Regions from separate parts of the Bacillus sp. FAU20 genome, predicted to be linked through region 1. Evidence: predicted binding sites of a transcription regulator. Region 1 holds the regulator's gene; each other region holds the start of a gene.
The links. The regulator Rex, encoded in region 1, represses fermentation and respiration genes when NADH is low (regulators of the CRP and FNR family bind a similar motif). The targets are predictions, from matches to a motif close to TTGTGAAATATTTCACAA.
Positions count from the first base shown of each region.

Region 2: adhE (bifunctional acetaldehyde-CoA/alcohol dehydrogenase) is a predicted target of Rex. The motif match lies at 1,544-1,561, and genes of this name have one in related genera.
Region 3: nirB (NADPH-nitrite reductase large subunit) is a predicted target of Rex. The motif match lies at 4,608-4,625, and genes of this name have one in related genera.

Region 1 is NZ_JBVYHY010000017.1:43,304-54,045, forward strand. It holds rRNA gene AC0OM3_RS12580 (23S ribosomal RNA) at 1-654, shown strand, start outside; rRNA gene rrf (5S ribosomal RNA) at 704-819, shown strand; tRNA gene AC0OM3_RS12590 (tRNA-Met) at 832-908, shown strand; tRNA gene AC0OM3_RS12595 (tRNA-Asp) at 912-987, shown strand; gene tsaE (tRNA (adenosine(37)-N6)-threonylcarbamoyltransferase complex ATPase subunit type 1 TsaE) at 1,162-1,635, shown strand; gene tsaB (tRNA (adenosine(37)-N6)-threonylcarbamoyltransferase complex dimerization subunit type 1 TsaB) at 1,616-2,308, shown strand; gene rimI (ribosomal protein S18-alanine N-acetyltransferase) at 2,322-2,765, shown strand; gene tsaD (tRNA (adenosine(37)-N6)-threonylcarbamoyltransferase complex transferase subunit TsaD) at 2,765-3,781, shown strand; gene AC0OM3_RS12620 (ABC-F family ATP-binding cassette domain-containing protein) at 4,267-6,192, opposite strand; gene AC0OM3_RS12625 (redox-sensing transcriptional repressor Rex) at 6,380-7,009, shown strand; gene AC0OM3_RS12630 (YdiK family protein) at 7,039-7,230, opposite strand; gene AC0OM3_RS12635 (CPBP family intramembrane glutamic endopeptidase) at 7,227-7,976, opposite strand; gene groES (co-chaperone GroES) at 8,368-8,652, shown strand; gene groL (chaperonin GroEL) at 8,691-10,325, shown strand; purine riboswitch at 10,466-10,567, shown strand; gene guaA (glutamine-hydrolyzing GMP synthase) at 10,732-10,742, shown strand, end outside.
Region 2 is NZ_JBVYHY010000003.1:285,307-296,048, forward strand. It holds gene AC0OM3_RS01715 (O-acetylserine dependent cystathionine beta-synthase) at 1-273, shown strand, start outside; gene AC0OM3_RS01720 (bifunctional cystathionine gamma-lyase/homocysteine desulfhydrase) at 277-1,410, shown strand; gene adhE (bifunctional acetaldehyde-CoA/alcohol dehydrogenase) at 1,672-4,275, shown strand; gene AC0OM3_RS01730 (YrhC family protein) at 4,403-4,630, shown strand; gene AC0OM3_RS01735 (ABC transporter substrate-binding protein) at 4,788-5,735, shown strand; gene AC0OM3_RS01740 (FecCD family ABC transporter permease) at 5,741-6,769, shown strand; gene AC0OM3_RS01745 (ABC transporter ATP-binding protein) at 6,756-7,574, shown strand; gene AC0OM3_RS01750 (ankyrin repeat domain-containing protein) at 7,541-7,936, shown strand; gene AC0OM3_RS01755 (GNAT family N-acetyltransferase) at 8,172-8,750, shown strand; gene AC0OM3_RS01760 (GNAT family N-acetyltransferase) at 8,807-9,265, shown strand; gene AC0OM3_RS01765 (hotdog family protein) at 9,386-9,763, shown strand; gene AC0OM3_RS01770 (helix-turn-helix domain-containing protein) at 9,800-10,345, opposite strand; gene AC0OM3_RS01775 (DoxX family protein) at 10,502-10,742, shown strand, end outside.
Region 3 is NZ_JBVYHY010000026.1:266,542-277,283, reverse strand. It holds gene AC0OM3_RS23330 (esterase/lipase family protein) at 1-294, opposite strand, end outside; gene AC0OM3_RS23325 (arylamine N-acetyltransferase family protein) at 848-1,687, shown strand; gene AC0OM3_RS23320 (hypothetical protein) at 1,784-1,993, opposite strand; gene exsG (exosporium protein ExsG) at 2,212-2,364, opposite strand; gene AC0OM3_RS23310 (excalibur calcium-binding domain-containing protein) at 2,573-3,523, shown strand; gene ric (iron-sulfur cluster repair di-iron protein) at 3,727-4,434, shown strand; gene nirB (NADPH-nitrite reductase large subunit) at 4,643-7,048, shown strand; gene nirD (nitrite reductase small subunit NirD) at 7,064-7,381, shown strand; gene AC0OM3_RS23290 (uroporphyrin-III C-methyltransferase) at 7,441-8,865, shown strand; gene AC0OM3_RS23285 (sirohydrochlorin chelatase) at 8,862-9,572, shown strand; gene AC0OM3_RS23280 (precorrin-2 dehydrogenase) at 9,565-10,038, shown strand; partial or broken gene AC0OM3_RS23275 (STAS/SEC14 domain-containing protein) at 10,189-10,608, opposite strand.

The DNA.
Region 1 (10,742 bases):
GACTGGGGCGGTCGCCTCCTAAAGTGTAACGGAGGCGCCCAAAGGTTCCCTCAGAATGGTTGGAAATCATTCGTAGAGTGCAAAGGCATAAGGGAGCTTGACTGCGAGACCTACAAGTCGAGCAGGGACGAAAGTCGGGCTTAGTGATCCGGTGGTTCCGCATGGAAGGGCCATCGCTCAACGGATAAAAGCTACCCCGGGGATAACAGGCTTATCTCCCCCAAGAGTCCACATCGACGGGGAGGTTTGGCACCTCGATGTCGGCTCATCGCATCCTGGGGCTGTAGTCGGTCCCAAGGGTTGGGCTGTTCGCCCATTAAAGCGGTACGCGAGCTGGGTTCAGAACGTCGTGAGACAGTTCGGTCCCTATCCGTCGTGGGCGTAGGAAATTTGAGAGGAGCTGTCCTTAGTACGAGAGGACCGGGATGGACGCACCGCTGGTGTACCAGTTGTTCTGCCAAGGGCATAGCTGGGTAGCTATGTGCGGAAGGGATAAGTGCTGAAAGCATCTAAGCATGAAGCCCCCCTCAAGATGAGATTTCCCATAGCGTAAGCTAGTAAGATCCCTGAAAGATGATCAGGTTGATAGGTTCGAGGTGGAAGCATGGTGACATGTGGAGCTGACGAATACTAATAGATCGAGGACTTAACCATATAATATGTAGCAATGTTATCTAGTTTTGAAGGAATATGCCTTCAATAGTTTGGTGATGATGGCAGAGAGGTCACACCCGTTCCCATACCGAACACGGAAGTTAAGCTCTCTAGCGCCGATGGTAGTTGGGACCTTGTCCCTGTGAGAGTAGGACATCGCCAAGCTATTTATATTGTCGCGGGGTGGAGCAGCACGGTAGCTCGTCGGGCTCATAACCCGAAGGTCGCAGGTTCAAATCCTGTCCCCGCAACCAAATGGTCCCGTGGTGTAGTGGTTAACATGCCTGCCTGTCACGCAGGAGATCGCCGGTTCGACCCCGGTCGGGACCGCCATTTCATATAAAGAAAAGAACGAAACAAGTTGTTTCGTATTTTTTTATTTGTTTTAACAAAAAACTAATAAAGACAGTCAAACTATCCTTAGGACAACTCCTAAGGACTTTTTTATATATTCAAAACCTGTATAATAAAGAGCAGAGAACATTGTGAGTAAAGTAGGTGAAATCTGTGAGTAAATATGAAGTAACAACAAAATCTTCTGAGGAAACACAAAGGTTATCAGAAAAACTAGGTGAGCTCGTAGAGGCACAAGATGTAATTATTTTAGAAGGAGATCTTGGAGCTGGTAAGACGACTTTTACAAAGGGACTAGCAAAAGGTCTTGGAGTGAAAAGAGTTGTAAATAGTCCTACCTTTAATATCATCAAAGAATATAAAGGAAGATTACCGCTATATCATATGGACGTGTATCGCTTAGCAGAAAGTGAAGAGGACTTAGGCTTTGATGAATATTTCTACGGTGAAGGAATTACGGTAGTAGAATGGGCTCATTTAATAGAAGCATATTTACCGAATGAAAAGTTACAAATTAGTTTATTCCATGCTGGAGATGACACAAGAAAAATTATACTCGAGCCAATTGGAGATCGCTATATTAGATTATGTGAGGAGCTATTACAAGATGAAAGTACTAGCAATTGATACTTCAAATTACGTAATGGGTGTATCCCTTATTGAGGAAGGAAACGTAATTGGGGAAATCATTACAAATTTAACAAAAAACCATTCTGTACGTCTTATGCCAGCTGTAGAGAAACTGTTAAAAGAGTGTGGCGTAAAACCGAAGGAATTAACTAAAATCGTTGTAGCTGCTGGACCTGGATCCTATACAGGTGTTCGCATAGGCGTGACAGCGGCGAAAACATTAGCTTGGTCACTTCAAATACCAATTGTAGGTGTATCAAGTTTAGAGGTAGTAGCTGCAAACGGTGCTAACTTTAACGGATTAATTTGTCCTTTATTTGATGGAAGACGTGGGCAAATTTATACTGGGTTATATACATATGAAGGAGAGCAGTTAACTTCAATAGAAGAAGACCGAATTATTCTTATTGTAGACTGGTTGCAAATGTTAAAAGATAAAGGACAGCCTGTTTTATTTATCGGTAACGATGTTAAATTGCATAAAGAAACAATTATAGAACATTTAGGTGATCAAGCTGTATTCGCTCCATTTACTAAAAATAACCCAAGACCAAGTGAGCTAGCATTCTTAGGATTACAAAAAGAAGAACAAGATGTGCATACGTTTGTTCCAAGCTATCTTCGTTTAGCTGAAGCTGAAACAAAGTGGTTAGAAAGTCAAAACAAGTAGGAGCTTGCAGAAGATGGATATGATATTTAGAAAGATGGAGCTTGATGATATTGCTCAAATTGTAGCTATTGAAGAAGCGTCTTTTTCAACTCCTTGGACTGCAGATGCCTTTCACCGTGAATTAACGATGAATGAACATGCACATTATATTGTGTTAGAAAAAGATGGTCGTGTAATCGGGTATTGTGGATTGTGGATAATTATTGATGAATCACATATAACAAATATAGCTATTTTGCCAGAATACCGAGGTCAAAAGTTAGGAGATGCCCTATTGAAAGCAGTTATTTCTGAAGCGAAAGAACTAGGGGTAAAAACAATGACACTTGAAGTACGTGTATCAAATGAAGTAGCAAAGCAGTTATACAGAAAATACGGATTTCAAAATGGTGGGATTCGTAAACGATACTATGCAGACAATCAGGAAGATGGTCTCGTAATGTGGGTGAATATATAATGGAAAAAAATACGATTATACTTGGTATTGAAACAAGTTGTGATGAAACAGCAGTAGCAGTTGTTAAAAATGGAACGGAAATTATTGCGAATGTCGTTGCATCACAAATTGAAAGTCATAAACGTTTTGGCGGCGTTGTACCAGAGATTGCATCCCGTCATCATGTAGAAGAAATTACAGTTGTGTTAGAAGAAGCTTTAAAGGAAGCAAACATCACATTTGATGATATTGATGCAATTGCTGTAACAGAAGGTCCTGGTTTAGTAGGAGCACTTCTAATTGGAGTAAATGCAGCGAAGGCAGTAGCGTTTGCACATGATATTCCGTTAGTCGGTGTTCATCATATTGCTGGTCATATTTATGCGAACCGTTTAGTAAAAGAAGTTCAATTCCCGTTATTATCACTTGTTGTATCTGGTGGGCATACAGAACTTGTTTATATGAAAGAACATGGTTCATTTGAAGTAATTGGTGAAACACGAGACGATGCAGCTGGAGAAGCATATGATAAAGTAGCTCGTACGTTATCTATGCCATATCCAGGTGGTCCTCATATTGATCGCCTTGCACATGAAGGAGAACCGACAATTGATTTGCCTCGTGCATGGCTAGAACCGGATTCATATGATTTTAGCTTTAGTGGATTGAAATCAGCAGTTATCAACACTGTGCATAATGCAAAACAACGCGGTATAGAAATTGCGCCAGAAGATTTAGCGGCAAGTTTCCAAGAAAGTGTAATAGATGTACTTGTAACGAAAGCAGCTCGTGCAGCAGAAGCTTATAATGTAAAGCAATTACTTCTTGCTGGTGGAGTAGCTGCTAATAAAGGACTTCGTGCGCGATTAGAAGAGGAATTTGCACAAAAAGAAAACATTGAATTAATTATTCCGCCGCTATCTTTATGCACAGATAATGCAGCGATGATTGCAGCGGCAGGGACAATTGCTTATGAACAAGGTAAGCGTGCAACATTAGCCTTAAATGCAAATCCAGGATTAGATATTGAAGCATAGTTATGCACATAATTAACCACAGGTTGTGGATAAAACCCATATTGTCTGTTGATAATATGGGTTTTATTGTGTATATAAAATGTTGATAACTTTTTTGTTGATTGTGGATAATGTGGAAAAGTTATTTTAAGGTTTATTTTATAAAGGTGGATATGTGTATAAACTTGTGGATAAATAGGATGATGTCAGACCTTTGAATTTGTTCTTTTTCGGGAAATAAAAGGCAAGAAGATATCCCCGAAAAACATTTTGAAACATCACCCCATTATAGAAGATGCTAATATTGTCAATCTTTGTCGTTAAATCGATATTTCGTGTCAAATTGTTAATATATATAGGGTTACGATAGATATATTTGAAAAATCGTTAGTATATTCTAAGTTACGATTGATATACTCAAAAAATTGTTTCTGTATTAAAAGAAAAGAAGATGTCGCATAGTCAAAAATCCTGACTTATGAGACATCTTCTTTATTTAAATATGCTTATACATGCAGCTCTTCCCATTCTGCCATACAAGTTTCAAGTTGTTCTTGTAGCGTTTGCTTTTTAGTTGTAATTTCACTAGCTTTTTCATAATCTGCATATATTTCTGGTAAGCAAAGTTGATCTTCTAACGTAGCAATTTCTTCTTCTAATTCTAATATACTTTGTTCTAGCTCTTCAATTTTTCTAGTGCGTTGACGCTCTAGTTTTTTACGCTCTTTTTCTTCTAAATAATTTAATTTCTCTTGTGCAACCACCTTTTGAACAGGAATGTCACTTTCTTGCTGTTCAAGTTCTGCACGTTCAATCATTTCATTTTTCTTTTCAACGTAGTAATCGTAATCCCCTAAATATTCCTGTGCACCTTCTGTTGATAACTCAACCACAGTCGTTGTTACACGGTTAATAAAGTAGCGGTCATGTGAGACGAATAGAAGAGTCCCTGGGTAATCAATTAAAGCATTCTCCAAAATTTCTTTACTATTTAAATCAAGGTGGTTCGTAGGCTCATCTAGAATTAATAAATTTGATTTTTGCATCATAAGTTTTGCAAGAGCTAATCGAGCTTTTTGTCCACCACTAAGGGAAGATACTGGTTTCAGTACATCATCTCCTGTGAATAAAAAATTCCCGAGTATAGTACGGATTTCTTTTTCAGGTTGCAGTGGATATTCATCCCATAGTTCATTTAAAACCCGTTTAGAAGATGTTAAGTTTGCTTGTTCTTGATCATAATAACCAACAGATACATTTGATCCGAAAGAAACATCACCATTTAATAGTGGTAACTTATTCACAATAGACTTTAATAATGTGGATTTCCCAATTCCATTTGGACCAACTAAAGCAACACTATCTCCGCGAGTTAAGCGCATAGTTACATGTTCAATTATAGGGTTCTCATCATAGCCGATGGTTGCATCATTTACTTGTAAAACATCATTTCCACTTTGCTTTTCAATATCGAAGTGGAATGATGCTGACTTAGAATCCCCTAATGGTCTTGTTAATAATTCCATTCTGTCTAGTTGTTTACGGCGACTTTGAGCCCGTTTCGTTGTAGAAGCGCGAGCTATATTCTTTTGAACGAAGTCCTCAAGTTTTGCGATTTCATCTTGTTGTTTTTCGTAACGTTTCATTTCTTGCTCATATAATGCTGATTTTAAGTCTAAATATTTACTGTAGTTACCAACAAATCGTCTGCTTTCTTTATTCGAAATTTCATATACTTGTGTAACGAGTTTGTCTAAGAAATAACGGTCATGTGAAACGATTAATATTGCGCCAGGATAACCTTGTAAATATTGCTCAAGCCACGTTAATGTTTCGATGTCTAAATGGTTTGTAGGCTCATCCAAAATAAGTAAGTCTGGTTTTGTTAATAATAATTTCCCGAGAGCTAATCTTGTTTTTTGCCCGCCGCTTAAAGTAGAAATCGTCGTCTGGTGCGTTTCAACTGGGAAGCCAAGGCCGCTTAAAATGGAGCGAATATCCGCTTCATATTGATATCCACCTTGATCTTTATAATTGAGTTGCAATTGGTCATACTCAGCTAACAATCTTTCATATGTAGCTTCGTTTGAAAAGTTTTCTTCTTTTCCCATTTCTTGCTCAAGCCTTCGAAGTTTTGTCTCCATTTGCTGTAAGTGGGTAAAGACGGTTAGCATTTCATCCCAAATTGTTAAAGACGTTTCTAGTCCAGTATTTTGAGCTAAATATCCGATTGAGACATCTTTTGGTTTTATAATTTCGCCACCATCATGAGATAATTCACCAGCGATTATTTTTAATAATGTAGATTTTCCTGCTCCATTCCTTCCAACTAATGCGATACGATCTTTTGTTTGTACTTCCAATTTTATGTTTGCCAGAATTGTTTCTGCACCGTATAATTTCGAAAGCGCGTTTACTTGTAATAAAATCAATGTTTTCACCTCAAATAATTTCTTAACTTTGCCATGTTTATATTTCTCAATCATACTAAAAATAGTGTATAGTTTAAAATAAAGAGAGAATACTTCTTCTCTTTATTATACAAGGAATTTAATGAGTGCTAAACTTCTGTATTTGATTAAAGTATATGAATAATGATAGGAAGAGAGGAGAGGTCATATGGATCAGCAAAAGATTCCACAAGCCACTGCTAAAAGATTGCCTCTATACTATCGATTTATCCAAAACTTATCTCTTTCTGGTAAGCAGCGTGTTTCATCGGCCGAATTGAGTGAGGCAGTAAAAGTAGATTCCGCAACAATACGAAGAGATTTTTCGTATTTTGGAGCGTTAGGGAAAAAGGGATATGGATATAACGTAAATTATTTATTATCATTTTTCCGCGAAACACTTGATCAAGATGATATAACACGTGTAGCACTTATTGGAGTAGGTAATTTAGGGACCGCTTTCTTACATTATAATTTCACGAAAAACAATAATACAAAAATTGAAATGGCATTTGATGTTAGTGAAGAGAAAGTTGGAACAGAAATCGGGGGCATTCCTGTATATCATTTAGATGAATTAGAAGAGAGATTATCAAATGATATACAAGTGGCAATATTAACAGTACCAGCCACAGTAGCACAAGCTGTAGCAGATAGATTAGCTGAAACGAGCGTGCACGGTATTTTGAATTTCACACCAGCGCGATTAAACGTATCAGAGAATATTAGAATTCATCATATTGACTTAGCTGTAGAGTTACAAACATTAGTTTACTTTTTGAAAAACTATCCACAATAAAACGCAGAGGAAGCGACCTCTGCGTTTTATTATTGTTTCTTCTTTGTGAATTTAACTAATATAAGGCGAAGTGCCAAATTAAAATCAATTGTTGCCATAACTGCAAATAGTATTGTCCACATATTCCAGATTGTATCTGTCACGTTCGTAATGGCCAAGCGTGTAAAGATACATCCAAGAAGGAAGTATAGTGCAGCCATGAACAATGGTGAGTTTCTCATACAAAAAATCCTCCGATAAAGCCTTGCATTTTTTCAGCTTCTTTAATCATTTCTTGAATTTGCTCATTGCTCATAAAAATTTGCCCAATAGCAACTAATGTATTCATCGCAACATGAGCTGCAATCGGAACGATAATACGTTTCGTCTTCACATATAAGAAGGCGAATACGAGCCCCATAGCAGTGTATACCAATAAGTGAGTAAAATCAAAATGAATTGCTGCGAATACAAGCGAACTAATGATAGCTGCAATAAAGAAGTTAAACTTCTTATAAAGTGCACCAAATAAAATTTTTCTAAATACGATTTCTTCTAAGATAGGTCCGATTATAGATACGACAATAAGGAACCAAGGTGTCGTTCTTGCAATTTCCATCAGTTTCATTGTATTTTCTGAACCTTGCTTAATTCCTAGTAGCTGCATCTCGATCATACCGGCAACTATTTGTGAAAAGAAAGCTAAGAAGAACCCGATGAAAATCCATCCAATAGTAGCTGGGACAGAAGAGCGCATTGCATCTAAATGCCTGTCACGAATATCTGTTCTAAGTAACCAAAGTATGATACATAATGCAACAAAGAAGCTAATAATTGCCCAGTGTCCCATTATGATTTGTCCTTTTTCCTCAATGGTAAATCCTCTATTATCATAGAGTCCTGTTTTTAGGAGAAGTGGTAATCCAACAACGCCAGATAACTGCATTAAAATGTATGTAACGATAATCCACCAGTATTGTTTCTTCAAATGGTTTAACCATCCTTTCTAACTCTAGTGTATGAGATAAGGTAGGATAACATGTAAATATGTTATCTACGATATAAACTTTCATTCGAATTATGATTTTTTTGTAAATCTTTATTTGAAATTAAAGTAGGAGACAGGAAAAAGTTGTACGTTTAGCGAAAACAACTTAGGGTGTCTTTCATATTGTAACATACGAGTAGGGGAAACAACGATTCATATAGTAAAGGCGGTATTCTATATAGAAAGTTTATATAGTAATTTGCGAAAAAATTATGATTTTTTTACTTGCAAAAGAAATTGAGATTATTTATTATTATAAGTGTGTTAGCACTCGGATGACTTGAGTGCTAATAAAAGAAATTTACATAACAAAATGAGGAGGTTATTGTTCATGCTAAAGCCATTAGGTGATCGCGTTGTAATTGAGCTTGTTCAAGCAGAAGAAAAAACAGCAAGTGGTATTGTATTACCAGATACTGCAAAAGAAAAACCACAAGAGGGTAAAGTTGTTGCAGTAGGTACTGGTCGAGTGCTTGAGAATGGTGAGCGTGTTGCTTTAGAGGTAGCAGCAGGTGATCTTATCATCTTCTCAAAATATGCAGGTACTGAAGTGAAATATGAAGGTACAGACTACTTGATTTTACGTGAAAGTGACATTTTAGCAGTTATCGGTTAATTATATAAATCTTAAAAAATCCAAGGGGGTCAATTATTATGGCAAAAGATATTAAATTTAGTGAAGAAGCACGTCGTTCGATGCTTCGCGGTGTCGACACTCTTGCAAACGCAGTAAAAGTAACACTTGGACCAAAAGGTCGTAACGTTGTACTTGAGAAAAAATTTGGTTCACCACTTATTACAAATGATGGTGTAACAATCGCAAAAGAAATCGAATTAGAAGATGCATTCGAAAACATGGGTGCGAAGTTAGTAGCAGAAGTTGCTAGCAAAACAAACGATGTAGCTGGTGACGGAACAACAACTGCAACTGTATTAGCGCAAGCTATGATTCGTGAAGGTCTTAAAAACGTAACAGCTGGTGCGAACCCAATGGGTCTTCGTAAAGGTATCGAAAAAGCTGTTACTGCTGCAATTGAAGAATTAAAAACGATTTCTAAACCAATCGAAGGCAAATCTTCTATCGCACAAGTAGCTGCTATTTCTGCAGCTGACGAAGAAGTAGGTCAATTAATCGCTGAAGCAATGGAGCGCGTTGGTAACGACGGCGTTATTACTTTAGAAGAGTCTAAAGGATTCACAACAGAATTAGACGTAGTAGAAGGTATGCAATTTGATCGTGGATATGCATCTCCTTACATGATTACTGATTCTGACAAAATGGAAGCAGTTCTTGATAACCCATACATCTTAATCACTGACAAAAAGATTTCTAACATTCAAGAAATCTTACCAGTATTAGAGCAAGTGGTACAACAAGGTAAACCACTTCTTATCATTGCTGAAGATGTAGAAGGCGAAGCTTTAGCTACATTAGTAGTGAACAAACTTCGTGGTACATTCAACGTAGTAGCTGTTAAAGCTCCTGGATTTGGTGACCGTCGTAAAGCAATGCTAGAAGATATCGCAATCTTAACAGGTGGCGAAGTAATCACTGAAGAATTAGGCCGTGACTTAAAATCTGCTACAGTTGAATCTTTAGGACGCGCTGGTAAAGTTGTTGTAACGAAAGAAAATACAACTGTAGTTGAAGGTGTAGGAAGCACAGAACAAATCGAAGCTCGCATCGGTCAAATCCGTGCGCAATTAGAAGAAACAACTTCTGAATTCGATCGTGAAAAATTACAAGAGCGTCTTGCAAAACTTGCAGGTGGCGTAGCGGTAATTAAAGTAGGTGCAGCAACTGAAACTGAGTTGAAAGAACGCAAACTTCGCATTGAAGATGCACTTAACTCAACTCGTGCAGCAGTAGAAGAAGGTATCGTTGCAGGTGGTGGTACTTCACTTATGAACGTATACACAAAAGTAGCTTCTATCGTAGCTGAAGGCGACGAAGCAACAGGTATCAACATTGTACTTCGCGCACTAGAAGAGCCAGTTCGCCAAATCGCAATCAACGCTGGTCTAGAAGGATCTGTAGTTGTAGAGCGTCTAAAAGGCGAAAAAGTAGGCGTTGGTTTCAACGCAGCTACTGGCGAATGGGTTAACATGCTTGAGTCTGGTATCGTAGATCCAGCTAAAGTAACTCGCTCTGCACTTCAAAACGCAGCATCTGTTGCAGCTATGTTCTTAACAACTGAAGCTGTAGTAGCTGACAAGCCAGAACCAAATGCACCAGCAATGCCTGACATGGGCGGCATGGGCATGGGCGGTATGGGCGGAATGATGTAATTCCGTTTGCCCTAAAAAACATCCATTTCTATATAGAAATGGATGTTTTTTTATGTTTTTTAAAAAAGGAAATGAATTTCTGTAGAATTTTGTCGCTTTCTCTCTTGACCATATTGATACTTCATTGTTAGAATCTAGGAAGATAATATAAAACGATCCTTCATATATCCTCAATGATATGGTTTGAGAGTCTCTACCGGGTTACCGTAAACAACCTGACTATGAAGGCAGTGTGTCTTATATTTATAAAGAGCGGAGACTATCTTTCTTTATAAAGCCAGACCCCTGCCTTTTCTTTGTTATGAGACTAGAGGCGGAGGACTGGCTTTTTTTATTATATTGGTAATGCTTTTCGCCAAATTGGTGAAAATATTTATATACGAGAACTAACGTTGGGGTGATTATTTTGAAGAAACA
Region 2 (10,742 bases), on a different contig from region 1:
GAGACCGAAGGAATTGGACTGGAATTTATCCCGCCATTTTTGAAGACATCTTATTTTGATGAAATTCATACGATTTCTGATCGAGATGCATTTTTACGAGTGAAAGAATTAGCGCAAAAAGAAGGACTTCTCGTTGGGAGCTCTTCAGGAGCAGCATTTCATGCGAGCTTACTGGAGGCAGAGAAGGCACCACCAGGTACAAATATTGTAACCATTTTTCCTGATAGCAGTGAGCGCTATTTAAGTAAAGACATATACAAAGGATGGGAATAAAAAATGAGAGCAAAGACAAAGTTAATTCATGGTATTCGCATAGGAGAACCTTCAACTGGATCTGTAAACGTACCGATTTATCAAACAAGTACGTACAAACAAGAAGCAGTTGGTAAGCATCAAGGATATGAATATTCACGTACAGGTAACCCAACACGTGCAGCTTTAGAAGAAATGATTGCTGTATTAGAAAACGGGCATGCTGGATTTGCATTTGGTTCAGGAATGGCTGCTATTACAGCGACAATTATGTTGTTCTCAAAAGGTGACCACGTTATTTTAACAGATGATGTTTATGGTGGAACATACCGCGTTATTACGAAAGTATTAAACCGTTTCGGTATTGAGCATACATTTGTAGATACAACAAACTTAGAGGAAGTTGAAGAAGCAATTCGTCCAAATACGAAAGCAATTTATGTGGAAACACCAACGAACCCACTACTAAAAATTACTGATATTAAGAAAATATCTACTCTTGCTAAAGAGAAAGACCTATTAACAATTATTGATAACACATTCATGACGCCATATTGGCAGTCGCCGATTTCTTTAGGAGCAGATATTGTGCTTCATAGTGCAACGAAATATTTAGGAGGTCATAGTGACGTAGTTGCAGGTTTAGTAGTTGTAAATAGCCCACAACTAGCAGAAGATCTTCATTTTGTACAAAACTCAACAGGAGGTATTCTTGGGCCACAAGATAGCTTCTTACTACTTCGCGGTTTAAAAACATTAGGAATTCGTATGGAAGAACATGAAACGAATTCACGTGCTATTGCTGAGTTCTTAAATAATCATCCAAAAGTAAATAAAGTATATTACCCAGGTCTTGAATCACATCAAAATCACGAATTAGCAACAGAACAAGCAAACGGATTTGGTGCTATTATCTCATTTGATGTAGATAGTGAAGAAACATTAAATAAAGTACTTGAGAAACTACAATACTTTACACTTGCTGAAAGCTTAGGAGCGGTAGAAAGTTTAATTTCTATTCCATCTCAAATGACACATGCATCAATCCCAGCGGATCGCCGCAAAGAATTAGGAATTACAGATACATTAATTCGTATTTCTGTCGGTATTGAAGATGGTGAAGATTTAATTGAAGATTTAGCACAAGCGCTAGCATAATACAAAATGCACTGCTAATATTAGCAGTGTATTTTGTATTATGTTATTTTGTGAAACATTTCACAAAATAGACATACACAAACGAAATGATTTCGTGTATATTGAATTCAGGAAATGTTACTCACAAATAAACTTGTGAAATATTTCACAAACAATGAAATTCATGTAGGAAAGCATCTCTATTTTTTTGTGTTAATTGGGACTTATTTTGACCTACAGGGACATATAAGGACCGTAATAGTAGAATAGGAGGAAATTCACATGGTAGTCAAAGAGAAAGTTGTAAATGAAATGCAGGAAGTAAAAAAGATGATTGATACGCTAGTAAATAATGGTCAACAAGCTTTACAAGCATTAGAAAGTTTTACACAAGAAGAAATTGACAACATTGTTCATGAAATGGCATTAGCAGGTGTTGATCAACATATGCCGCTAGCAAAATTGGCAGTTGAAGAAACTGGCCGTGGTGTATATGAAGACAAATGCATTAAAAATATTTTTGCCACTGAATATATTTGGCATAGTATAAAGCAAGATAAAACGGTAGGGATTATTCACGAAGATCCTCATGAAGAAATAATAGAAATCGCGGAACCTGTCGGTGTAGTAGCTGGAGTAACACCAGTAACGAATCCAACGTCGACAACAATGTTTAAAGCGTTAATTGCGATAAAAACAAGAAATCCAATTATTTTCGCATTTCATCCTTCCGCACAAAAATGTTCTGTGGCAGCAGCGAAAACCGTATATGATGCAGCGATGAAAGCTGGTGCCCCAAAACACTGTATTCAATGGATTGAAAGACCGTCTGTTGAAGCGACGAAACAATTGATGAACCATGATGGTGTAGCACTCGTTCTAGCAACTGGAGGGGCTGGTATGGTGAAATCGGCTTATTCTACTGGGAAACCAGCGCTAGGTGTAGGCCCTGGTAATGTACCATGCTACATAGAGAAATCGGCGCATGTAAAAAGAGCAGTTAATGATTTAATTTTATCAAAAACATTTGATAACGGTATGATTTGTGCATCTGAGCAAGCAATCATTGTAGATAAGGAAATTTACGATGATGTGAAAACAGAAATGATTGCAAACAATTGTTACTTTGTAACAGAAGAAGAGAGAAGGCAATTAGAAAAGCTTGTTATTAACGAAAATACATGTGCAGTAAATAGTGATATTGTTGGGAAATCAGCACAGTATATTGCCGAATTAGTTGGGATTACTGTACCTGAAAATACAAAAATGCTTGTAGCTGAAATACAAGGTATCGGAGCAGCGTATCCACTATCTCGTGAGAAACTGAGCCCAGTATTAGCTTGTGTAAAAGCGAATTCCTTAGAAGAAGGATTTGCATATTGCGAAGAAATGTTAAATCTCGGTGGTTTAGGACATTCAGCAGTTATCCATTCTACAAATAAAGATGTGCAAAAGCAATTTGGGTTACGTATGAAAGCTTGCCGTCTCATTGTAAATGCACCTTCATCACAAGGTGGAATAGGGGATATATATAATGGATTTATTCCATCACTTACACTTGGTTGTGGTTCATACGGAAAGAATTCAGTTTCCCAAAATGTAACAGCGACTCATTTATTAAATATAAAAAGGCTGGCAAATAGAAAAAAGAATATGCAGTGGTTCAAACTGCCACCAAAAATTTATTTTGAAAAACATGCTACAGCTTATTTAGCAAATATGCCTAACATTTCACGAGCATTTATTGTAACGGACCCCGGAATGGTTGAACATGGCTATGTCGATACAGTCGCGCACTATTTAAACAAGCATGCAAATGATGTGAAAGTTGAAGTTTTCTTTGAGGTCGAAACAGATCCATCAGATGAAACTGTTTTCAAAGGTGCGGAAATGATGAAAAGCTTTAAGCCAGATGTAATTATCGCACTTGGTGGTGGTTCAGCTATGGATGCAGCAAAAGGAATGTGGTTATTCTATGAGCATCCAGAAACGACATTCTATGGCATTAAACAGAAATTTTTAGATATAAGAAAACGTACATGTAAATATCCGGAATTAGGAAATAAGGCGCAGTTTGTTGCGATTCCAACGACATCAGGAACGGGATCAGAAGTGACACCATTTGCGGTTATTACAGATAAGAAAAATAATATAAAGTATCCGCTCGCAGATTATGAATTAACACCAGATGTAGCAATTGTTGATCCACAATTTGTAATGACAGTACCACCAAATGTAACAGCAGATACTGGTATGGATGTTTTAACACATGCAATTGAGGCGTATGTGTCTGTTATGGCAAATGACTATACAGATGGATTAGCATTAAAAGCTATTGATCTCGTATTCAAATATTTACCGAGAGCATATAAAGATGGAAATGATGAAGAAGCAAGAGAAAAAATGCATAACGCTTCTGCAATTGCAGGGATGGCATTTGCAAATGCTTTCCTCGGTATTAATCACAGCTTAGCACATAAGATTGGACCAGAATTCCATATTCCGCACGGACGCGCAAATGCCATTCTAATGCCGCACGTAGTCCGCTATAATGCTATTAAGCCAAGAAAACACGCATTGTTCCCAAAATATGAGCACTTTGTGGCAGATGAAAGATATGCACATATAGCGAGAATGCTCGGGCTTCCAGCAAGTTCGGTAGCAGAAGGGGTGGAATCACTCGTCCAAGCAATTATTGAGCTTGGAAAAAGCTTAAATATTAATATGAGTATTGCGGGACAAGGAGTCGATAAAGAGCAATTTGAAGAGGTTGTTGGAGTATTAGCAGAAAGAGCTTTTGAAGATCAATGTACAACTGCTAATCCAAAGTTACCGCTTATTTCAGAGCTGAAAGAAATTTATATGGAAGCATATAAAGGTGAATAATGATAAAAAAAGAGCCGCAGTAAAAGCGGCTCTTTTTTTATTGGAAAACATCTCCCAGAATGGCTGTATTTACTGGTCTTTCAGTTTCATAGAATATGATACAGTGAAATGGAGGAGTGAGAATATAATGAAAGAATTAAAAGGAAAAATAGAAGATTATACTCGGTTTGGACAAATGCTTCTCGCTGTAAGTACATTGTTAATGGTTGGCTTATTGATTCCGAGTGGAGCAAAAGAGACAATCCAATTTTTTGTTATGATGGGGAGCATCGTTATATTTTTAAGTTTATCGTTCTTTTTCTTTCAGCGTGTGAAAGTGATGCGTGAACAGCTAGAGGAAAATGAATGTGAATAATATTGTTAACTAGAGCGCGGCGAAAAGAAAAAATCTTTTTGTCACGCTTTTTGTTTTTTGTAGAAAAATGTATGCGTTTCGTGTTGACAATGATAATCCTTATCAATTAAAGTAGAATAGTGGTTAATGATTATCATTATCAATTAGAGGTGAAGAAATGAAAAAATCTATTACGCTATTTACAGCGATTTTATCTATTTTTTTCTTGTTAATAGGTTGCAGTGCCAAAGGGGACGGAAAAGCGTCTGCAACCAAAACAGAAAAAGGAAAAAAGAAAATCGAAATTACCGACCTATCAGGAAGAAAGGTAACATTCGATAAAGTGCCAGAAAGTTTTGCAACATTAAGTATGGGAGACATGGATATTATTCATGCTTTAGGTGGAAACATAGTAGGTCGCCCAGATACGAAATTAACTCTTCCAGAGGAGTTAAAGAAAGCACAAGTAATTGGGAATGCACATCAACCGAACTTTGAGCAAATTGCTAGTTTAAAGCCCGATGTACTTGTTGCTAACAATGGATTCCAAAAGAATGTGCCAACGGTTGAAGGACAAGGAACGCAAGTTATCATTTCTTCTGCGAATTCTGTACAAGATATTCAAAAAAATATTGAATTATATGGAATGGTAATGAAGAAAGAAGATAAAGCAAAAGAAATTAATCAAAAAATGAATGATCAAATGAAGAAATATGAGAAAAAGAGCGATGTGAAAGCCTTGCTAGTGTATGGCGCACCAGGAACTTATTTAGCGGCATTACCAACATCTTTATCAGGTGATATTTTAGAAAAAACAGGCGGAAAAAATATTGCTTCTGATTTTCCAGAAACGAAAGAATACCCGCAATATGCACAGCTAAGTGTAGAACGTATTATTGAGGCGAATCCAGATGTGATTTATTTAATTACACACGGAGATCCAAAAAGTGTGAAAAAAGCATTCGAAGGCGAAATGATGAAAAATGAAGCGTGGAAAAATTTAGAGGCAGTAAAACAAAACCGCGTAGTTATTTTGCCACCTGATTTATTTGGATCTAATCCTGGTACAAAAGTTACAGAAGCAATGGACTTTATGTATAAAAGTATACAAGATGTAAGGAAATGATACGTATGGAAAGTAGTGAAGTAGTAAGAGAAAAGGAACATCCTTTTGCGAAAAAAAGATGGATAATAGCAGTTACTTTAGTTGTATTAACAATCCTAGGTCTCTTTTACGGTCTTTTCGCAGGAAGTTTATCCTTTTCTGTACGAGATATTTTAACAGGTATACAAGATGAAGGTTCGACAGTTCATCGAATTGTATGGGATCTTCGCATACCGAGAGTGCTCATTGGGTTTATAGTAGGAACATGTTTAGCTGCATCTGGTACACTGCTACAAGGAGTTATGAGAAACCCTCTTGCAGATCCTGGTATTATCGGAGTTTCATCTGGAGCAGGCCTTGTAGCAATTGTCATCATGATTTTATTCCCACAGCATCTAGCTTTTTTACCACTAGGGGCGTTTTTAGGAGCTTTCATAACAGCGATGGTTATTTATGCTTTATCATGGCAAAAAGGGGCACCACCTTCAAGAATCGTCTTAGTAGGGGTGTCGATCAATGCATTAATTGGTGCAGCAACGTCAGCATTAATGTTATTACATAGTGACAAAGTACAATCGGTGTTACCGTGGCTAGCGGGCGGTATTGGTGGTGTAAGTTGGGCACATTTAAACATGATTATTTATTATGCAATATTCGCCATTATATTAGCTTTCTTTGGTATTAAGCATATTCGAGTGTTAATGCTTGGAGATGAAATGGCAAAGTTATTAGGACATAATGTGGAAAAAAGTCGGTTTTATTTAATCGTAGTAAGTACATTATTAGCTGGAATTGCAGTAAGTGTGTCTGGTCTTATTGGATTTGTCGGTCTTGTCGTACCACATATGCTACGTTTATTAGTTGGAAATGATTATAGATATTTGCTACCTTTATCATGCCTTGGCGGCGGGGTATTACTTGTTTTTGCGGATGCAATAGCTCGAAGTTGGTTTGACCCAATCGAATTGCCTGTTGGTATTTTACTGTCCTTCTTAGGTGGTCCGTTCTTCTTATATTTAATTCATAGAGGAGGAAAACAAAGTGATTTCCGTTAACAAAGTGTTTTACGCACACTCTGAAAGATTTCAAATGCAAAATATGAATGTACATATTAAGGCTGGAGAAATCGTTAGTTTAATTGGTCCGAATGGATCGGGAAAATCTACTTTGCTTCGTTTAATAGCAAGGCTACTGAAACAAAGCGAAGGGGACATCATTTTAGATGGGAAAAATATTCATATGATGAAGAGTGCTGATGTAGCGAAGCAATTAGCAATGTTACCACAAATGCATGATCATCAATTAGATTTAACAGTGAAAGAACTAATTGAGTTCGGAAGAGGTCCACATAAATCATGGAGTAGCCGCTTAAATAAAGAAGATGAAGAAATTGTTGATTGGGCATTGTCTGTTACAAATCTTGAAGGGTATGAATATCGTCTTTTACATTCTTTATCAGGAGGGGAACGGCAACGTGCTTGGATTGCGATGACGCTAGCGCAACGTACAAATGTCTTATTATTGGATGAACCAACAACCTTTTTAGATATCGTTCACCAGTTGGAAGTAATGGAACTTGTGAAACGATTAAATGAGGAGTTTGGAATGACAATTATAATGGTTTTACATGACATTAACCAAGCTGCTCAATATAGCGATCGTTTACTTGTATTAAAGCGAGGAAAAATTCAGTATGATGGTATACCAGAAGAAGTACTATGCCATGAAATGTTTCAACATGTATTTGGCATAGATGTAGATATTTTTCAGGGAAGTGACAAGCCTTTTTTTACACCGAAACGAATTTTTAAAAGGGGAGAAGAGCGATGCAAACAGAAGAGCGTATTACCACTGAATTAGTAAGAGAATTTGTTATGGCAGCTCACGGGGATTTAGAGAAAGTACAAGAGCTATTGGTTGAATCACCAAGCTTACTTCACGCCTCTTATAATTGGGGTGGATCAGATTGGGAAAGTGCGTTAGGCGCATCGGCACATGTAGGTCGTAAAGATATTGCTCTTTATTTACTAGAAAAGGGTGCTCGTATGGATATTTTCGCGGCAGCTATGCTTGGGGAATTAGAAGTCGTACAAGCTATTTTAGTAGCTCAACCAGAAGCATTACGTGCATCTGGTCCTCATGGTATTTCTCTTCTTCAGCATGCACGAATGGGTGGAGAGAAAGCTAAGCGTGTATATGATTATTTAGCAATACTATCTTAATGAACGAAGGAAGTTCTTATGTGCGGTAAACTTTTCACTTGAAACAATTGGAAAGTTTACCGCCCGTTAGAACGGGATAAGTATCTAGTATATTTGAAAATCCTACACCCCCCTCAATTGTAGTTTTCTTTATGCTAGTTATGATATGGATGCAGTAGACAATATTTGTCTACTGCTTTTTTTGTTTCTATAAGATTGAATATTCTGCGTTATGTAGTTGATTCATTTATAATAAATGGTAACATTTATTGTGCATACAAAATATGATCGTGAAATTAAGAAGAAATTAGTAGAAAGGAGTGAAGGAATGTTTCATACAGACCGTTTACAAATTCGTAAATATACAATGGATGATTTACAGTTCTACGCTTCACTATGGGGAAACGAAAAAGTAATGCGCTATATTGGAAATGGGACGTTAAAAACATATATGCAATGTAAAAAAAGTTTGGAGGAGTGGGTAATTCCTAGCTATAAAAATGGCCTCGGTTTATTTGTATTAATTGAAAAGGAAACGAGGATACGGATTGGTCATGCAGGATTAGTAAAGCAGCAGATAGATGGAAAAGAGGAAATTGAAATTGGTTATTGGTTATTACCTCAGTATTGGGGAAAAGGCTATGCGAAAGAAGCAGCGGCAGCATTTCGAGACTATGGCTTCCAAGCGTTACGAATGAATAAATTAATTTCTCTTATTAATCCGGACCACCCCGCCTCAATCTTTGTTGCTAGAAAAACGGGGCTTAGTTATGAGAAAACAACTTCATTTCATGGGATGGATGTTCTCGTTTATTCCATTAGGCGCATTGGATGAAAAAAGGTTAATTGCATTTTTTGAAGAATGGTATATAAAAATAAAGGGGGGATTACATGTACATTTATCATAATGGACTTATTATTCGTGAGGGAACGAATGGTGTACCTGCATATGCAATTAAGACTTTATTCGAAGATGCCGGTTGGAGCAATGATAATATCCCTTCTTGGCAAATTGAAAAATTCACGATAGCATTTGAAAATTCAACATGGGCATTCACAATTTGGGATGAAGAAGAGATGGTTGCGATGGTTAGAGTCATTTCTGATGGAATCATGGTCGCGAACATAGTAAATTTAGTTGTGAAATGTGAATATAGAGGGAAGGGATTAGGTAAGAAACTTGTCGCTCTTTGTTTGCAAAAGCTACCACATGGTGACTGGTTTGCACATACTTCTGCGAACAATTTTGATTTTTATAGAAGCTGTGGATTTGAAGTTAGAGAGCTATCGAGAAATGGAACATGTGCGTATTATGGATATCAAGTCGCGAGAAGAGATGGTCACCGATAAATGAATGAAAAGTAAAAAGTTTAGCGAGGTAATTTTGAGGCTATTGATAATAGAGAATGGATTGAGGCTCATTTTATGATAAAATAAAAGAAAATTCTGTTTATTGTTAGGGGGATAAAAATGAGCATAAAAGTTGGGGATGTATTTAAATATGAAAGAAGATTTACTGAGGAAGAGGTTTTTGAATTTGCAAATATTACCGGAGATAAAGGCAGACACCATGTGGAATATGATGAAAATGGAAGATTAATGGTCCATGGTTTATTGACTGCTAGCATTGGAACGAAAGTAGGCGAAGAATTACATTACATAGCAAGAGAATTAGTAAGTGAGTTTATTAGACCAGTTTTCACAGGAGATACAATCACTTGTGAATTAACTTTAACAAATGTTGAGCAAATGGAAGGCTATAAAAAAGTTTCAATCGAGTCAGTTTATCGCAATCAACACGAAAAGACTGTACTAGTGGGGACAAGTTATGGAATTATAAGGGGATAAAAAAGAAGCCTGTTTAGCAGGCTTCTTTTTTATTATTTAGTAAACACGTTTTCGATTTTCCGCATAACTAGAGATGAGTAGTAATGCAGTTTCTTCTCCTATATTACGAACAATATGAGGAACGCATGCATTCCATGAGAAAGAATCACCTTCTTCTACAATTGCAATATCTTCACCGTGCTGAACTTCTAGTTTTCCGCGTAATACAAGGTGACATTCTTCCCCTTCATGGGCATTTGGTGAGTTTTCTTTCGGGAATCCAGTAGGTATTTCTACTAAAGATAGGCGAAGGCCCCCTTGCTCAGCGACATGTTCAATTCTTTGTTCATCTTTTCCGTATACACTGTATTTCCGTTCTTCTTTTTTGACAATTTTTAATCGATCTTTTTGCTCTAACAATAAATAGGGAAGGGGAACGTTTAAAAAGTTGGAGATCGTTTCTAAAGTTGAAATAGATGGTGATGTTTTATTATTTTCAACCTGACTCATAAATCCTTTAGAAAGACCTGTTCCCTCGCAAATTTGTGCGATTGTTATGCCTCTACGTTGACGAATTTCACGTATTGCAGAACCAATATTCATAAAATCAAGCTCCTTTTTGTAAATAACTATTTGTATCATAGCAAAAAAAATATATATTTTCCCAGTGAAAATGAATTGACGAATAAAAAAAATTAGTGTATGTTTTGTAATGTAAATAAAAGTTTTGTATAAGAAAACTATAAAGGAGAGAAAGAAATGAATCAACATATTGGTAACTTAATTATTCGTATCGTGTTAGGGGTAACATTCTTCATGCACGGTTTAACAAAATTCCAATCAGGAATTGACAATATTGCAGGGTGGTTTACAAGCATTGGTTTACCAGGAGGACTTGCATACGGTGTAGCAACATTTGAATTAGTTGGAGGCCTATTATTAATTCTAGGTTTAGGTGTAAGATATATTGGATTATTATTTGCACTTGTTATGGTTGGAG
Region 3 (10,742 bases), on a different contig from region 1:
ATAGCCTGCTTTTAAAGCATAATCATACATATCATTTATATCATGATATACTGTCTTTCCATACCAACTATCAGCATTACCATTTCTTCCTTGTACAAAGAGAATTGGCGGTTTATTCTCATCATAATTAGCTGGTTTTTGGCCTAAAAACCATTCTCCAGGTGTGAATACTTCTGTATCAGGAAACCCCTTTCCAAGCTCTTTTACAACTTCTGCCTGTACATTTGTGCTAATCGTTGGAGCCATGATAAAAAATACAATTAGTAAGGCCACACATCTTCTCATCAGTCGCATATTACTCCCCCTATTTTTTTGAAAGAAGGTGTTCTTTATAATATTTTATATTTTCCCTTCCTTAATAATAGCTAATCTTTTATTTTAAAAAGATGTTAGCCCTATTTTTAGAAGGTTACTAGTTGTATACCCTCTTCCTTAACTCTCGTTATTCTCTTTGTTTCTACCTCTTCCTTTTGATAGAATACGACAAAAAAGTTTCTCAATAATTGTTAACTTCGCTACACCCAGATATTTTTTAAATCATTATTGTTTATATAAAGCATACAAATCTTGAAAAAATTTTAGTGAAAAAATATTTTATTACTAGTTAGTTATTGAAAAATATAATAAAGATATGTACTTTCTTTTCATTAAATACAAACTAATTTTAAAGGAGCTTATATTATATGACTTTCCTACGATTAAAAATTAAACTGAAATTTCCGAATAGAAAATCATATTTCCAGAAACATATATTATGATAATTTCCGCGCACTTGAATTAACTTTTTAGAAGTACTAACCTATCGGTGAGCAGAAGAAAATTCTGTTAAAAGAAAGGAGAATACTTTATGATGACCAATTTACAAAAGGAGTTTTTTAAACGCTTAAAAATTCCTGCAAAAGAAATAACATTTGATGATTTAGATGAAATTCTGTTAAAAATGGGAATGATTCTCCCCTATGAAAATCTTGATATTATGGCTGGTACTATTAAAAATATCTCAAAAGATAACTTAATAGAAAAGTTACTTATTCAAAAACGAGGTGGACTGTGTTATGAATTAAACTCCTTATTGTATTATTTTTTAATTGATTGTGGGTTTCAAGTATACAAAGTAGCCGGTACTGTTTATGATCTGTACGGTAATAAATGGAAACCCGATGATGGTCATGTCATTATCATATTAAGTCATGAGGATAAAGATTATGTTGTGGATGCAGGTTTTGCATCTCATCTCCCTTTACATCCAGTCCCTTTTAACGGAGAAGTCATCTCCTCTCAAACAGGAGAATATCGAATTCGTAAGCAAAATACTCGAAAAGGTACGCATATTTTAGAAATGAGAAAAGGAGCTAACGGGGAATCTACAAGTTTCTTACAATCTGAACCTTCAAACGAATGGAAAATAGGCTATGCTTTCACTGTAGATCCAATAGATGAGAAAAAAGTGAATAACATTCAAAAAGTGATTGTAGAGCATAAAGAATCTCCTTTTAATAAAGGAGCTATCACTTGTAAATTAACTACTTATGGTCACATATCATTAACAAATAAAAATTATACAGAAACCTTTAAAGGCACCAAAAATAAACGACCAATAGGATCTAAAGATTATGCTCGCATTCTTCGTGACTCTTTTGGAATAACGCAAGAGAAATATGTAGGAAAAACACTAGAAAGAGGCTAGTTGACTACAAGTATTTCATAATAAAGCAGATTCTATATTTAGAATCTGCTTTATTTTATATTTTGTTATAAATTAATTTAATTTTGTTGTTACCCTTTAATTTTCAATTATATACTCATCATCATATTTATCGTATTGTAGCCCTTCCCCTATCTTTGACTCCGTAACTTGATCTCTTAAAAACGGTGCAGCATCCATTTTGCTAGTTGCAATTTCAATTCCATATTTTTTCGTTAAATGAGCTAACTCTATTAAAAACCACTCTCTTCGCAATGTAACTGGAATATCCAATGTTTTTCTTTTCATATATAATAGCACCTCTTTTATTTTCATAGCTTAAAAACATCACTGGATGCACTTATTAAAACTACCTTTCACCGCTAACATCCAATGAAACATTATAGTATATGCATGTCCATTTCAAACGTGCTATCACAAATATGATATTTAAGTTTACATAATTATATTATGTAATAATAGAAAAGGAAGGCATGTCCCTTCCCCTTCTACTATAGAGATTTAAATTAAGAACATCTTGGTACACCTAAAGCTAAGAATAAACCTGCTACTCCCGCAGTAATCGGTACTTTTAACGTAATAACATCGTCTACCTTCGTTACTAAAAAGTAAGCATTACCTTCTTGTAATATACAAGTTACCAACAATTGAAATTCCATTCAAATCTCCTCCTTTCAATCGATATACTATAATTTATGAAATCTCTTTCAAAAAGTAATAGGAAATACATCTATTTTTCCTTATATACAAAATAAATGTTTATAAGTTTAGGAAAAATATTAATTTTCTAAATTTATATAAAACGTGTAATATCCAATAAGTTCCTATATAATCAATAAGAAAAATCTTACAAATGGAGGTATGAAAATGGCGATTTTGAGTAATATTGGTGCTGCTTTATTTTTTATTGCTTTTATTCTTTTAATTTTATGTATCATTTCATTCTTTAAGAAAAATGGAGAAGCAAAACAATATGGTCGTCCTGCCGTTATTCTTTTTATGATTTCGATTGTATCAATAATAACTAGTGCTGAAACTTCTAATAACCCAATTGTTGAATTCTTTTCTATTTTAAGTTTTGTTTTATTTATTTTCTTCCTTGTGCTAGCAATCTTATCTGTTATTAAGAAAACAGGTGTAGCGAAAAAACAATTTATTATTACAGCCGTATTATTTGTCATTTTTGTTGCGTTATTAGGTATTTCAGCTCCTTCTTCTGAAAAAACGACAGCAACTAGTACAAAAGTTGCCTCTAACAATGAAGAGCAAAAAGATAGCGAACAGAAAAAAGAGCTAGAAAAGAAAGCGGCGGACGAAAAAACTCAAAAGCAAGAAGATGAGAAGCGTCAAGCCGAGGAACAAGCTCGTAAGCAAGAAGATGAAAAACGTCAAGCCGAGGAACAAGCTCGCAAGCAAGAGGATGAAAAACGTCTAGCTGATGAACAAGCTCGTAAACAACAAGAAGAGCAAAAACGTCTAGCTGATGAACAGGCTCGTAAACAACAAGAAGAACAAAAACGTCAGGCTGATGAACAAGCTCGTAAGCAACAAGAAGAACAAAAACGTCAGGCTGATGAACAAGCTCGTAAACAACAAGAAGAACAAAAACGCCTAGCTGACGAACAAAATCGGAAGCAACAAGAAGAGCAAAAAGCACAGCAAGCTCAAACACAACCAGCTAATGGTAATACTGATAGTGCATACTACAAAAATTGTGCTGCAGTTAGAGCAGCTGGGAAAGCTCCTTTACATAAAGGGCAACCAGGTTATAGCTCTCATCTTGATCGTGATGGCGATGGAATTGCATGTGAAAAATAATAATAAAAAAGAAGCTTTTACTAAGCTTCTTTTTTATTAACGTAAAATATTACCACTTATTACTTTCCCCCCTTATTTTAATAACATTCTTATTATTATTCTCAAAAATGACACAGAATAAGTGATTTCAATCACTACATAGATTTTAATTTATCGCTATTCTTAATTCAGATATTACATTTAAACTTTATGGAGGCATTCATATGGAACATACATTTACTGAAACTTCTATTGTCGGTGAGATTGTTACACAATTCCCGAAAGCTAGTGATCTTTTTAAATCATATAGAATAGATTTTTGTTGTGGTGGCAATAAACCACTTATTGATGCAATTCATGAAAGAAATTTATCAGCTACTGAAGTGCTTACAGAGTTAAATACGCTTTATCATAATACGAAACGATTAAATGAATCTGAAATTGATTGGAAAAATGCTTCTTATCGCGAATTGATTGATTATGTTATAAATAAGCATCATCGCTATTTAAATGAAGAGTTGCCACAATTAAGTCCGTATGTGACAAAAGTAGTACGTGTTCATGGGGCAAGTCAGCCTCATTTAGCTCAAATTCATAAGCTATTTCATGAACTAAAGATGGAACTAGAACAACATTTAATTAAAGAAGAAACAGAAAATTTTCCATTAATTTTAGAATTTGAACAAAATCCAACTGAAGAAAACTATGTGAAGTTACGTAAAGTAGTAGATGAGTTGGAAAATGAACATAACCACGCAGGCAACATTATTAAAGAGCTTCGTAAAGTTACAAATGACTTTACTCCTCCAGAAGGAGCTTGCGGCACTTATCGACTTGTTTACCAACGCCTTGAAGCACTAGAGTCTGATTTATTTGAGCATATTCATTTAGAAAATAACATTTTATTTCCACGTGCAATTACGAGAGTATAAATCAAGTGCAGGACATGAGTATACATACTTATGTCCTGTTTTTTCATTTGGTAAAGAATATACACATCCCTCTCGAATAAATCCGAATTTTAACAATTTGTGAATCATTATAAAAATGTGATAAATATCACATCTCCCTCTTTTTAAATTTTCTATAATAGAAATATAATCCTTTGTTCAATACTTCACATAAAAAGGGGAAACGAAAATGAAAAAACGTTTAGTGATGATCGGAAATGGTATGGCTGGCATACGTTGTATGGAAGAAATATTAAAACATGATAGTGATTCATATGAGATTACTATTTTTGGAGATGAACCACATCCAAACTACAATCGCATTATGCTCTCTCATGTTTTACAAGGCAAAACAAATATGCAAGATATCATTATGAATGAATATAGTTGGTATGAGGAAAATGAAATAACTTTGTATACAGATGAAAGGGTTCAAAGTATTAACCGAGAAGAAAAAATAATTATCACAGAAAAAAATCGTACTCTTACATATGACAAACTCATTATCGCAACAGGTTCTAGTGCTTTTATTTTGCCTGTAGAAGGTTCCACTCTCTCTGGTGTAACAGGATTTCGAACAATTGAAGATACACAATTTATGATAGACACCGCTAAAGAAAAGAAAAAGGCCGTTGTTATTGGTGGTGGGTTACTTGGTCTAGAAGCGGCAAGAGGTCTTATTGACTTAGGAATGGACGTACATGTTGTTCATTTAATGCCAAGCTTAATGGAGCAGCAACTAGATACGAAAGCTGCTTCTCTTCTGCGCGAAGATTTAGAAGTCCAAGGCATGAAGTTTTTAATGGAAAAGAAAACTGTAAAAATTCTTGGTACAGACCATGTTGAGGGCATTCAATTTGAAGATGGTGAAGTTGTAGATTGCGATTTAATCGTAATGGCTGTCGGAATACGCCCAAATACGCAAATAGCAAAAGATGCTGGTTTAATTGTAAATCGCGGTATTGTAGTCAATGACTATATGCTAACAAATGATGAATCCATTTATGCAGTTGGAGAATGTGCAGAACATGACGGTATCGCATATGGACTTGTTGCTCCTCTTTATGAACAAGGTGCGATATTAGCAAAACATATAACAAATTTACAAACTGATGGATATTCGGGCAGTATTGTCGGTACGCAATTAAAAGTTGCAGGTTGTGATTTATTCTCTGCTGGTCAAATTTATGAAGATGCTCAAACGAAAGCAATATCAATCTTTGATGAATGTAAACGTTCCTATAAAAAAGTATTAATTCGTGACAATAAAGTCATCGGTATCGTTTTATATGGTGACACAGCTGACGGAACACGCCTCTTTAGCATGTTAAAGAAAGAAGAAGATATACAAGAATATACAGCCGCTTCCATTCTTCACAAAGCTGGTGAAGAAAGTGAACTTAACGTTGCTACTATGAGTGCTGATGACACGATTTGCGGATGTAATGGTGTTACGAAAGGCACAATCGTTCACGCCATTTTAGAACAAGAGTTAAAGACTTTTGAAGAAGTTAAAGGCTGTACGAAAGCCGCAGGGTCTTGTGGTAAATGTCGTCCGCTTGTAGAACAAGTTTTATCTCATACACTTGGAGATGCTTTTGATGCTTCTGTGCAGTCTACCGGTATGTGCGGATGTACACCTTTATCACGTGATAAAGTCGTAGCGGCCATTCATGAGAAAGGTTTAAAATCTCCAAAAGAAGTACGAAACGTTCTTGGTTTTGTACATGAAGAAGGCTGTTCAAAATGTCGTCCTGCTTTAAACTACTATTTACGTATGGCGATTCCAGAAGAATATGAAGATGATAAATCATCCCGTTTCGTGAATGAAAGAATGAATGGTAACATCCAGCACGATGGTACATTCTCTGTTATTCCACGCATGTACGGAGGTGTTACAACAGCTGATGATTTAATGAAAATTGCTGAAGTTGCGAAAAAGTACGATGTTCCACTTGTGAAAATTACAGGTGCGAGCCGAATTGGCTTATACGGTATTAAGAAACAAGATTTACCTAACGTATGGGCTGAATTAAATATGACTTCTGGATATGCGTATTCAAAATCTCTTCGTAATGTAAAATCATGTGTTGGCTCTCGTTTCTGCCGTTTCGGTACGAAAGATTCATTAGGACTTGGTATGTTGCTTGAACAATCATTAGAAATGGTAGATACACCTCATAAAATGAAGATGGGTGTAACGGGCTGTCCGCGTAACTGTGCGGAAGTACTGACGAAAGATTTTGGCGTTGTTTGTGTCGAAAATGGATACCAACTTTATATTGGCGGAAATGGTGGTACGGAAGTACGCGAAGCTGATTTTGTAATGATTGTCCCTACTGAAGATGATGTCCTTCGCATCGCTACAGCTTACATGCAATATTATCGTGAAACTGGTATTTACGGAGAGCGTACTGCCTACTGGACAGAGCGTTTAGGCTTCGATCACATAAAAGAAATACTGCAAGATGCAAATATGGTCACTACACTAAATGAACGCTTCCAAACAGCTCGTGGCACATATAAAGAAGCTTGGGGACAAGCAATAGAAACGAAGTCGTTAAAAGCGATGTATGAAGTAGAAACTGTGAAATAAGGAGCTGTGATTTATATGATACAAACGAAAGATAAAATAAAAATTATGCGTGCAGAAGACCTTCCTATTCAAATCGGTAAAGAGGTGCAAATGAAAGGTATATCTATCGCCCTATTCCGCCTTTCAAATGGCGATGTTCGAGCTGTAGAAAATCGTTGTCCTCATAAAAACGGACCGTTAGCAGAAGGAATTGTGTCTGGCGAATTCGTCTTTTGTCCACTACATGATTGGAAAATTTCATTACTAACAGGTGAAGTTCAAAAACCTGATGACGGTTGTATTCAAACGTATGAAGTAGAAGTTATTGACGGGGATATTTATATATACATGTAATTTACGAAAGGAAGCCTCCCCCTGGCTTCCTTTTACATAAAAATAGATGAGGTGCGATTATGAACGGATATGTATATTTAGTTGGTGCAGGACCAGGTGATGAAGGGCTTATTACAAAGAAAGCGATAGATTGTTTAAATCGTGCAGATATCGTTTTATATGACCGTTTATTAAACCCTTTCTTTCTTAGTTATACAAAAGAAACATGCGAACTTATTTATTGCGGAAAAATGCCAAAGAATCATACTATGCGACAAGAAATGATTAACGCCCACCTCCTTCAATTTGCGAAAGAAGGAAAAATCGTAGTCCGCTTAAAGGGCGGAGATCCATCTATTTTTGGCCGTGTTGGTGAAGAAGCAGAAACTTTAGCATCTGCGAACATTCCATATGAAATTGTACCAGGCATTACATCTAGCATCGCCGCTAGTAGCTATGCTGGCATCCCCCTCACCCACCGCAACTATAGTAATAGCGTCACTTTATTAACTGGGCATGCGAAAGGTCCTTTAACCGATCATGGAAAATATAATTCATCCCACAATAGCGACACAATCGCCTACTACATGGGTATAAAAAACTTACCTACAATTTGCGAAAATTTACTACAAGCAGGCAAAAAGGAAGATACACCAATAGCAGTCATCGAATGGGGTACGACAGGGAAACAGCGCGTTGTCACAGGAACACTTTCAACTATTGTTCCTATCGTCAAAAACGAGAATATTTCTAATCCTTCTATGACAATTGTTGGTGATGTCGTTTCCTTACGTAATCAAATCTCTTGGAAAGAACGCAAGCCATTGCACAGCAAGAAAGTTTTATTTGCATCTGCAACAAATAAAAAAAGCGCAATAAAGCAAATGTTACAAGAGTCCGGTGCAGAAATATATCAAATTCCAACTTTCAAAAAGAAAGAATACACATTAACCTCTGAACAAATCAATAAGATTTTTAACGTTGATCGTCTTGTATTTTGTTCCGCTGACAGTGTAGACATCTTAATGCAATCATGCAGTAAATATTATAAAGATATTCGTTCCTTACAGGCAGAACTTCAGTATATGAACCTTTCTATTCAAGAAAAGCTCATGCAATATGGATTGTTCAGTAAACCTGCGCAATTTTCTTCGAATTCAACGATTTATTTAGGACGAAACATTAACCGAATTGCTGTTATTCAAGAAAAAATTGGTGCTGGTTCCTATATGATGACTCATGAGTACACAATTGATCATCGCTTCGATGAAATTCATTCACGTATTCTTTCTGAATTCTCATGGGATAGCATTGTATTTGAAGGTCGTGCTTCTATTGATACGTTTCTAGCAGAAATAAAACGCCTTGGCTTTATCAATATTCTTACTCTCCCATTCTCGTATACCGACGTTCCAACTTTACACTATGCAAATAAAGTTGGGTTTCATAACGTAGATCATCAATTACAAGAAACTCTTATGAAGAAAGACATGGTGAGACAATGAAAGGAATTGTATATGTTGGACATGGGAGCCGGCTACAAGAAGGTAATGAACAATTCATTCAATTTATTCAATCTGTTATGAAAGAGCGAAACGAAAGAATTCAAAAAATAGCTTTTCTAGAACTAACGACACCTACTATTTCGGATGCAGTTACAGAAACGATAATAGAGGGAGTAACTGAAATAATGATTGTACCTGTTTTATTATTTGCAGCAGCTCACTATAAACGTGATATTCCTTTTGAAATAGAGCAACTACAAAAGAAATATCCACACATAACATTTTCAGTTGTACCTCCTTTTAGTACACATCCACATATGGTGGAACTTGTAGTGAAAAGAATACGTGAAGCTATGTCAATGCAAAATAGTAGTATTTTACTCGTAGGACGAGGCAGTAGTGATCCACAACCGATACATGAATTACAACAAATCAGAGCAGCTGTCGAACGAAAACTTGGTATGCCAGTATCCTGTTCCTTTTTAACGAAAGGAACTCCCTCTTTTGCTGCTGAGCTCAAGGCTATAACATCGACTGCGTCCCATGTATATGTCATGCCGTACCTTCTCTTTACCGGATTATTACTTCAAAAAATTAAATTGCATACAAAAAAATATGATCACGTTACGACTTGTAACTGTCTTCAGTTTGATACATACATGAAGTTAACATTATTAGAACGAATGGAGGAATGCATATATGTATAACATGTACCCTCTTATGTTTAATCTACAAAATAAAGTGGTCATTATCATTGGTGGAGGTAAAATTGCATATCGAAAAGCGTCTGGATTAAAAGATACAGGCGCTTTTGTCACCGTTATCAGCCCAGAAATTTGCGAGGAAATGAAGGGACTTTCTTATATTACTTGGAAGCAAAAAGCTTTTAGTAATGATGATATTAAAGATGCTCACCTTATTTATGCAGCTACAAATCAACACGCTGTAAATATGATGGTCAAACAGGCCGCTCATGATTTCCAGTGGGTTAACGTTGTAAGTGATGGTACAGAATCATCTTTTCACACACCTGGCGTTATAAGAAATAATGAATATGTTGTCACTATTTCAACTTCAGGTAAGGACCCATCGTTTACGAAGCGTATGAAACAGGAATTAACTTCTGTCCTTGCTAAACTTATAAAAAGACTTTCTCGTACTCATAAAATGTAATCTATCACTTAGCTAAAATAGTAATTAGCTTTGAACAAACGTTTTTTAGGATCAGACAAACAATTGGACAAGAATCTGTGAAGAAAAATAACGGCAACAATTACGGACAAAAAAAGCAGTTGCTTGAGGGCAACTGCTTCAATACAGGTTTTATATTGGATATTCATTCAACCAAATTAGCGCTTGTTCATAATCATCAAAAATCTCACAGATTCTTTCGTATTAGATTGTTGTAAATAATCCATTATCTCCCCCTCTTCAAGGAGAAATGCAATTGCCGTACTGTTATTCAAAATGATTTCATTGAAGAACTTCTCTTTCCATACTTTTTGAACAGAAAAATGATTTGGCGTGTATCCTTTTCTATCCACCAACAATTTGTATTTCCGCCCTTCAGAAATGAATTGCTGACAAACCTGCTCAAAACCATTAAACCATTCATACACATCATCTGTTTTTATATTTCCAACTAGATGGGTAACAATTATATCTCCTGAAACTGTTGTGCTGATATTCTGTTTACTCAACTTGGAATCCCCCCTTAGTTACAATTTTGCGAAAAAACCGCATAAAATCAATAAAGAAAAAATTCTTACTTGACACTCCCACCCCATCGCTATCAAACTAAGCTCACGTAACGTCAATTATAAGCGAAATTATGTCTTTTTTCGCAAGTCTATATGCAGATGCTTTAAAGATTTTCA